2 regions of the Streptomyces kordofanensis genome follow, and region 2 is predicted to be linked to the other one. Evidence: riboswitches for the same ligand, from Rfam matches in the RefSeq annotation. Region 2 holds a riboswitch; the other holds the start of a gene.
The links. A riboswitch is a leader RNA that binds a small molecule or an ion and turns the genes downstream of it on or off. The one in region 2 is predicted to bind S-adenosylmethionine.
Positions count from the first base shown of each region.

Region 1: linked by a shared signal. The riboswitch ahead of thrC (threonine synthase) and the one ahead of LUW75_RS18670 (aminotransferase class V-fold PLP-dependent enzyme) in region 2 are both predicted to bind S-adenosylmethionine.

Region 1 covers NZ_CP094264.1:3,024,415-3,028,819, reverse strand. The annotation lists gene LUW75_RS13940 (transposase family protein) at 1-701, shown strand, start outside; gene LUW75_RS13935 (MoaD/ThiS family protein) at 1,273-1,551, opposite strand; gene thrC (threonine synthase) at 1,571-2,860, opposite strand; SAM riboswitch class I at 2,879-3,023, opposite strand; gene LUW75_RS13925 (glucosyl-3-phosphoglycerate synthase) at 3,175-4,131, shown strand; gene LUW75_RS13920 (alpha,alpha-trehalose-phosphate synthase (UDP-forming)) at 4,176-4,405, shown strand, end outside.
Region 2 covers NZ_CP094264.1:4,112,638-4,117,042, reverse strand. The annotation lists gene LUW75_RS18680 (rhomboid family intramembrane serine protease) at 294-1,013, shown strand; gene LUW75_RS18675 (Lrp/AsnC family transcriptional regulator) at 1,010-1,291, shown strand; gene LUW75_RS18670 (aminotransferase class V-fold PLP-dependent enzyme) at 1,310-2,734, opposite strand; SAM riboswitch class IV at 2,931-3,048, opposite strand; gene trpD (anthranilate phosphoribosyltransferase) at 3,159-4,223, opposite strand; gene qcrB (cytochrome bc1 complex cytochrome b subunit) at 4,343-4,405, opposite strand, start outside.

The sequences.
Region 1 (4,405 bases), 1.1 Mb from region 2:
CGCTGGGCCCGTTCCGCCAGGCCGTGCTGGTGCTGCGCTGGTTTCGCGAGCGGGGGTGTGTGCACTGTCTGGCCCGTGACGCCGCAATCTCCCAGGCCACCGGCTACCGCTACCTGCACGAAGGCATCGACGTCCTCGCCGAGAAGGCCCCGGACCTGCACGAGGTCCTCTCCCGCTGCCGACGCGCCGGCATGACACACGTGATCCTCGACGGGACGCTCATCCCCTGCGACCGCGTGGCCGGCGTCCGTGAGAACGGCAACGACCTGTGGTTCAGCCAGAAGCACAAGGCATTCGGTGGGAACGTCCAGTTCCTGTCCGCTCCGGACGGCACCCCGCTGTGGGTCTCCGACGTCGAACCCGGCTCGACCCCTGACATCACCGCCGCCCGCACCCACGCCCTGCCCGCCTTGTACAAAGCAGCGGCCAGCGGCCTGCCGACCCTGGCGGACAAGGGTTACACCGGCGCGGGTATCGGCATCCGCGTCCCCGTCCGTCGCCCGAAGGGCAAGTCGGAACAGGCACTCCACGCCGACACCCGCATGTTCAACGCCCTGGTACGGCACGTGAGGGCGCTGGGTGAGCGCACCGCCGCCGAACTCAAGCAGCGATGGCGCACCCTGCAGCACGTCACGCTCAGCCCCAACCGGATCGGCGACATCGCCCGAGCCGCCCTCGTCCTCAACGAAATCTGGAAGTGAACACCGCTGAGAAAACCTCACTGACAGGGGTGGGCGTGCGCCGGAACGCGTCGACCGCGGCGAATGTATCGGCCGGACTGCCTTCAGCAACAGGTCGATCGGACGGAAAAGCCGGATACCGACGAAGGGAAACAGCGGCCGGAACCGTATGGATCCCGGGCAAGTCGGGCCGGACAAAAGCCGCGAAGTGCGCATTGAGCGGCGGCACTTTGGCCGCTTCTTTTCGGGCCCCGGCGCATTCTCATATGTTCCCGGTATGGGCTGCAGCCCCGACTTCCCCAACTCTACCGCGCTCAATCCCCAGAATTACCGCCTCCGTTTCCCGGCCGCCCGACCCGGGCGCACGGACCGTCCCTTTCGCCGGGCCCGCCCCGCCGCGTCCGGGGGCGGCACGAGCGGGCGGGGGGGCACGGCGGGCAGGGCAACGCCCCGGCCCCCGCGGGAGGGCCGGGGCGTCCTCGCGGGACCCGGGGCTCGGGACGGTTCCGTCCGGTGCGCGCCCCGGACGCACGAAGGCGCACGGGGCACGCGAAGGCGTACGGGCCGTGCGGGGCGGCCCGACGCCGGCGGGTCAGCAGCCGCCGGCGACCGCCGGGATGATCGAGACGCCCGCGCCCTCCGGGGTGGCCGTCTCAAGGCCCTTCTCGAAGCGGACGTCGTCGTCGTCGACGTACACGTTCACGAAGCGGCGCAGTCTGCCCTGGTCGTCGAGGACCCGGGCGGCGATGCCGGGATGGTTCCTCTCCAGGGACTCGATGACCTCCGCGAGGGTCGCGCCCTCGGCCGGGACCTCGGCCCGACCTCCGGTGTAGGTGCGCAGGATGGTGGGGATGCGGACGTTCACGCTCATGTTCGTGTTCTCCCGGGGTTCAGTGGGCGAGGCCGGCGTCGCGGAACGCGTCCAGGCTCGGGCGGATCGTGGTGGTGGGCCCGGCCGTCGGGGCGACCGCGTCCAGGGTCTTCAGGCCGTCGCCGGTGTTGAGGACGACGGTGGTGAGGGACGGGTCCAGCAGCCCGTTCTCGATCAGCTTGCGCGTGACGCCGACGGTCACCCCGCCCGCCGTCTCGGCGAAGACGCCCTCCGTGCGGGCGAGCAGCCTGATCGCGTCGACGATCCCCTCGTCGTCCACGTCCTCGACCGCGCCGCCGGTGCGGCGGGCGATGTCCAGGACGTACGGGCCGTCGGCCGGGTTGCCGATGGCGAGCGACTTGGCGATCGTGTCCGGCCTCTGGGGCCGTACCACGTCGTGGCCCGCCTTGAAGGCCGCCGACACCGGGGAGCACCCCTGCGCCTGCGCGCCGAAGATCCGGTACGGCCTGTCCTCGACGAGGCCCAGCGCGATCAGCTCCCGCAGCCCCTTGTCGATCTTCGTCAGCTGGGAGCCGGACGCGATCGGGACGACCAGCTGGTCGGGCAGGCGCCAGCCGAGCTGCTCGCAGATCTCGTAGGCGAGGGTCTTGGAGCCCTCCGCGTAGTACGGCCGCAGGTTGACGTTGACGAAGCCCCAGCCCTCGCCGAGGGGGTCGCCGATGAGCTCCGAGCAGAAGCGGTTGACGTCGTCGTACGTGCCCTCGATGCCGACCAGGTCGCCGCCGTACACCGCGGCCATGACGACCTTGCCCTGCTCCAGGTCGTGCGGGATGAACACGCAGGAACGGAGGCCCGCGCGGGCGGCGGCGGCGCCGACCGCGCCCGCCAGGTTGCCGGTGGAGGAGCACGACAGGGTGGTGAAGCCGAAGGCGCGGGCCGCCTCCAGGGCCTGGGCGACGACCCGGTCCTTGAAGGAGTGGGTGGGGTTGCCCGAGTCGTCCTTGACGTACAGCCCGCCGGTCACGCCCAGCTCGCGCGCGAGGTTGTCGGCCTTGACGAGCCGGGTCCAGCCGGGGTGGAGGTTCGGCCTGTCCGCCACGTCGGCGGGGACGGGGAGCAGCGGGGCGTAGCGCCAGATGCTGGCGGGGCCGGCCTCGATCCGCCGGCGCAGCTCCTCGGGGCCGCAGTCCGGCAGGTCGTACGCGACTTCCAGGGGTCCGAAGCAGTGCTCGCAGGCGAAGACGGGGCCGAGCGGGAAGCGCTCGCCGCACTCGCGGCAGGAGAGGCCCGCGGCGGGGCCGAGGTCGACGGCGGGGGTGGTGGTGGGGGCGGCGGTCTGCACAGCCATGAGTGGCGAGGCCCTTTCTCCTCATCTTCCTCACCGGCGGACGTCGCCGTGAGACGGATTTGGCACCTTCCCTAGCCGGGGACCCCGCGTGGACGTGCGAGAACCGACTGGAGGGTTGCCGGGGCTTCATCGGGCCGTGTCCCTCTGCCCCTCTGGATGAGCGGTATGCGGTTGTCGGCGCGGGGGGACCCCCGGCATGCGGCGGTCTCGCGCGTTGCTCAAGACTGTAGCCGAAGGGGCGGGCGTCGGAGACGGGCGTCCGCACCACGAGACGGATCCCCTACGTCCCCGGAACGACCTGAGGAGTGGCGCGCGTGCTGGAAGAGGTGGAGCGCTGGCTGGCCCGGCGGTCCTGGTCCGTGGCCGACCGGCCGATCGACCGGCTGCTCGCCGCGAAGCTGACCGGCGGCACGACGGTGAGCGTCGTCCTGCCCGCGCTGAACGAGGAGGCGACGGTCGGCGAGATCGTCGCCGTGATCCGCCGGGACCTGATGTCGGAGGCGGTGCCGCTCGTCGACGAGCTGGTCGTCGTCGACTCGGGGTCGACGGACCGCACGGCGGAGGTCGCCGCGGCGGCCGGCGCGCGGGTGGTGGCGCGCGACGACGTGCTGCCGCGCATACCCGCCCTGCCCGGCAAGGGCGAGGTGCTGTGGCGTTCCCTGCTGGCGACCGACGGCGACGTGGTGTGCTTCGTCGACGCGGACCTGCGGGAGTTCGACGCGGACTTCGTGACCGGGATCGTGGGCCCGCTGCTGACCGACCCGGACGTGGAGTTCGTGAAGGCGATGTACGACCGCCCGTTCACGGCCGGCGGCGCCGGCGGTCAGGGCGGGCGGGTGACGGAGCTGGTCGCGCGGCCGCTGCTGAACCTGCACTGGCCCCGGCTGGCCGGGTTCGTCCAGCCGCTGGGCGGGGAGTACGCGGCCCGGCGCACGCTGCTGGAGCGGCTGCCGTTCCCGGTGGGGTACGGGGTGGAGCTGGGGCTGCTGGTGGGCGCGCTGAACCTGGTGGGCCTGGACGCGCTGGCGCAGGTGGACGTGGGCGTGCGGCTGCACCGGCACCAGGACGACCGGGCCCTGGGGCGGATGGCCGCGGCGATCTACCGGACCGCCCAACTGCGGCTGTCGCGCGGGCACCTCGTACGGCCCCGGCTGACGCAGTTCGACCGTACGGAGGCGGGCTTCACGCCGCGCACCCACCCCGTGGACACCGAGGAGCGGCCGCCGATGCGGGAGGTCGCGGAGTACCTGCACAGGCGCCGGGTGGCCTGATCCCCGCACGTTTGAGCGTTTCCCGGTCGGGCTAGGTTGGGCTCATGGTCTCGGACATCCTGGTGGCATCGAATCGCGGTCCGGTCAGTTACGCGCTGCGCGGGGCGGACGGCGGGCTGGAGGCGCGGCGCGGCGGCGGGGGGCTGGTGTCGGGGCTCTCCGCGATCGGGCCCGAGGCGGGCGCGGTGTGGGTGTGCGCGGCGCTGGGCGAGGGCGACCGGGAGGCGGTGCGGCGCGGCGTCGGCGAAAAGGGTGTCCGGATGCTGGACGTCGA
Region 2 (4,405 bases):
CCCGCGGGGAACGCGCCGCGCCGAAGCGGGCCGGCCGCCGCGGAGGGCGCGGCGCCGGCGGGTGCCGGGGCCGGCCGGGGGGCCGTCGCCATGATGCCGTCCTCGTCGTCCGGTCGTTCCACCGCCTCGACCCTCGGTGCGCCGTGCGCCCCCGGACTGCGGATGCCCCGGAGCGGCCCGGGCACGCCCGCAACCCTACGGCCTCCGCGGTCCCGCCCGCGCGGACGGCGGGGACGGGCGCGCCCCGGCGAGGCGCTCTGTCCCGCTCGCTCCCCCTACGTCATGATCTGTTCATGATCGATTGGTGTGGAGCGTTGCGGCGCGCCGTCACCGGCCCCTCGGTGACCTACGGCGTCATCGGGGTGTGCGCGCTGGTCTTCGTCCTCGGCCCGGCGTCGGGGCTGACGGCCTCGCACGGGAGCGGGGACGCCCTGGTCGCCGCGCAGAGCGCGTACTTCCGGCGCTGGGGAGTGGTCCCGGCGGACCTCCTGAGCGGCTCCCCCCCGGCGCTGCTCACCCCGCTCAGCGCCCTGTTCGTGCACGGCAACTGGCTCCACCTGCTGGGGAACATGCTGTTCCTCTTCGTCTTCGGCGCGATGGCCGAGGAGCGGATGGGGCACATCCGGTTCGGGGTGTTCTACGTGGTGTGCGGTTACCTCGCCCTGGCCGGTTACGCGGTGGCCCACGCCGACAGCGAGCAGACGCTGGTGGGGGCGTCGGGGGCGATCTCGGGGGTGCTCGGCGCCTTCCTGTACCTCTTCCCCCGGGCGCGGGTGACCAGCCTCTTCCCCTTCCTGTTCTTCCTGCCGCTGCGCTTCCCCGCCTGGATCGTTCTGGCCTTCTGGTTCGTCCTGCAGTGGCTGGCGGCGCGCGGGGCGGGCAGCGGACCGGGCGTCGCCTACCTCGCGCACCTCGTCGGGTTCGCGCTGGGTTTCCTCCACGCGTGGGCGTGCCGCCGGGGCACTAGAGTGAAGGGCCCAGCAGCGGCCGCCGAGCGAGAGGGACAGCCGTGATCACCGCGATCGTGCTCATCAAGACCAGTGTGGACCGCATCCCCGAGATCGCGGAGGCGATCGCCGCGCTCGACAACGTGAGCGAGGTCTTCTCCGTCACCGGGACCTACGACCTGGTCGCCATGGTCCGTGTGCCCGACCACGACGACCTGGCCGACGTCATCCCCGGCCGCATCAGCAAGATCCCCGGCGTCGTCGCGACCGACACCCACGTCGCGTTCCGCACGTACTCGCAGCACGACCTGGAGGCGGCGTTCGCCATCGGCCTCGACACCTGACCCTCCCCGCCACCCGATTCACTCGAACGAGCGAGGCGGAACCGGCCACGGGGCGGCGGCGGCCGGGGTCCGGTGCCCGTCCCCGGTGCGGCGTTCCCGCCGGACACCGCCCCCGACCAGTTCCCGCACGGCCCGGACGAAGCGGTCGAGGTGCTCGTCCGGCGTCCCCGCGCCGAAACTGACCCGGATCGCGCCGAGCTGCTCCTCCCCCGGCCCGGCCCCCGGTGCCCCGCACTCCCCCGGCTCCTGCGGCGACTCGCCCAGCAGGGTCCTGACCAGCGGGTGGGCGCAGAACAGTCCGTCGCGGACGCCGATCCCGTACTCGGCGGAGAGCGCCGCGGCGAAGTGCGAGCCGCTCCAGCCCTCCACGACGAAGGAGAGCACCCCGACGCGCGGGGCGTCGTCGCCGAACAGCGACAGCAGCCGTACCCCCGGCACCTCGGCCAGCCCCTCCCGCACGCGGGCGATCAGCTCCCGCTCGCGGGCGACGAGCGCGTCGAACCCCGCCGCGGTGAGCGCCTCGCAGGCCGAGGCGATGGCGTAGGCGCCGATCACGTTCGGCGACCCGGCCTCGTGGCGCGCCGCCGTCGTGTGCCAGGCGACGTCCACCCCGCCGTCGGCCCGCCGGGCCACCGTCCGCGACGCCCCGCCGCCCGCCAGGTACGGCTCGGCCTCCCGCAGCCAGTCGGCCCGCCCGGCCAGCACGCCCGCCCCGAACGGCGCGTACAGCTTGTGCCCCGAGAACGCCACCCAGTCCACGTCCAGGTCCGCCACGTCCACCGGGTGGTGCGGCGCCAGCTGGGCGGCGTCCAGCACGACCCGCGCGCCGTGCGCGTGCGCGGCGGCGGCCAGTTCCCGTACGGGCCACAGCTCGCCGGTCACGTTGGAGGCGCCGGTCACGGACACCAGGGCGGGCCCGTGGGGGTCCCGGCCGGCGAGGGCGCGTTCCAGCGCCTCCACGGCCCGGCCGGGAGTGCGCGGCGCGTCCAGGTAGGTCACACGGGCGCCCCGCCACGGCAGGAGCGAGGCGTGGTGCTCGGTCTCGAAGACGAACACCTCGCAGCCGGCGGGCAGGACGCCGGCGAGCAGGTTCAGCGAGTCGGTCGTGGAGCGGGTGAACACGACCTGGTCGCCGGGGCGGCACCCGAGGAACCGCGCGACCGTCGCGCGGCTGCTCTCGAACAGGTCCGTGGAAAGCTGTGACAGGTACCCGGCGCCCCGGTGGACGCTGCCGTAGTACGGGGCGTACGCGGCGACGTCGTCCCACACGCGCTGCAGCGCCGGGGCGCTGGCCGCGTAGTCCAGCGCGGCGTACACGGCCTTACCGCCGGTCGCCAGCGGCACGGTCACGTCCCGTCCGAGCACGGGCAGCGGCAGGCAGGCGCCGGGGGCGGGTCCGGTGACGGGGGCGGACTCGGTGACGGTGTTCGGGCACGCGGACATGGCGGACTCTCCCGGCGAGGACGGGGCGGATGGGGGCGGAGTCCCGCGGGGACGGCTCGGCCGCCGTACGCCACGCGGGTGTTGCCTCGACGCACGGCTGCGGCCGCGCGGAGGAGGGGGAAGGGGCCGAAGGCCCTAGCGCATTCGCTTGCTCACGAAACCGCTCCCTCGGAACCAGGACCCCGGGGTGCGCAGGGGTCCGCGCTTGCCGCGGGCCTCTCTGCTCGCGGCCTGGTCGTCACCCGGGGCACCCCGCCACGGACGGAGGGTTGCCGGACAGCGGGCCGGGGCCGTCTTCGCTGTCACTCATGACCTTGCCGAGCATCCTGCCACACGCACCCGGCCCCCGCGCAAGGCGGCCGTCCGTACGGCGGACGGGTCGGCGGCGCCGCCCCGCGCGGGGCGGCGCCGCCGACCCGTGGGGCTAGCGGTTGGTGGCCCGCACCCAGCGGTCCAGGACGTCCCGGGCGGCGCCCGAGTCGACGGACTCGGCGGCCTTCGCCATACCGGCCCGCAACTGCTCGGCCAGCGGCGCCTCCGACGGGTCCAGCGCGACCAGCGCCGCCGCGGCGTTCAGCAGCACCGCGTCCCGCACCGGCCCGGTCCCGCCGGCCAGCAGCCGGCGCGCCACGTCCGCGTTGTACGAGGCGTCGGCGCCGCGCAGGGCCTCCACCGGGACCAGGTCGAGGCCGACGTCGCGGGGGTGGAAGGACTCCTCGCGCACGGCCCCGTCCCGGACGACCCACACCCGGGAGCCGGCCGTCGTGGTCAGTTCGTCGAGCCCGTCCTCACCGCGGAACACCAGCGCCGACGAGCCGCGCTCGGCGAGCACCCCGGCGAGGATCGGCGCCATCCGCGCGTCGGCCACCCCCGTCGCCTGGGCGCGCACCCGGGCCGGGTTGGTCAGCGGCCCCAGGAAGTTGAACGTCGTCCGGATGCCCAGCTCCCTGCGGGCGGCGGCGACGTGGCGGAGCGCCGGGTGGAACCTGACGGCGAAGCAGAAGGTGATGCCCGCCTCCTCCGCCACCTCGGCGACCCGCTCCGGGGAGAGTTCCAGGTTGACGCCGAGCTTCTCCAGGACGTCGGAGGCGCCCGACGCGGACGAGGCGGCGCGGTTGCCGTGCTTGACGACCTTCGCGCCCGTACCGGCGACGACCACCGCCGACATGGTGGAGATGTTGACGGTCTTCGCCCCGTCACCGCCCGTGCCGACGATGTCGACCGACGGCCCCGGGACCTCGATGGTCCGGGCGTGGGCGTACATGGTGCGGACGAGGCCGGAGATCTCCTCCACGGTCTCGCCCTTGCCGCGCAGGGCCACCGCGAAGCCGGCGATCTGCGCGTTCGTGGCCTCCCCGCTGAGGATGCGCTCCATCGCCCACGCGGTCGCGTCCGCGTCGAGGTCCCCGCCCGAGAGCAGGGTGTCGAGGACGGCGGGCCAGGAGCGGCCCGCCGCGGTGGAACCTCCAGCGGGTGGCACAGCGCTCATGGTCGCTCCCGGGTCCGTGACGGATAGACGGGCTCCAGCCTAGCGAGCCCGGGGACGGCGGAGAGCCCCGTCCGGCGATGGGACGGGGCTCTCGGCCGTGGCGACCTTCGGGTCGGGGGTCAGTGGTGGCCGTGGCCCGCGCTGATCTCCTTGTACTCCTCCACCGTGGCCTTGGGGATCTG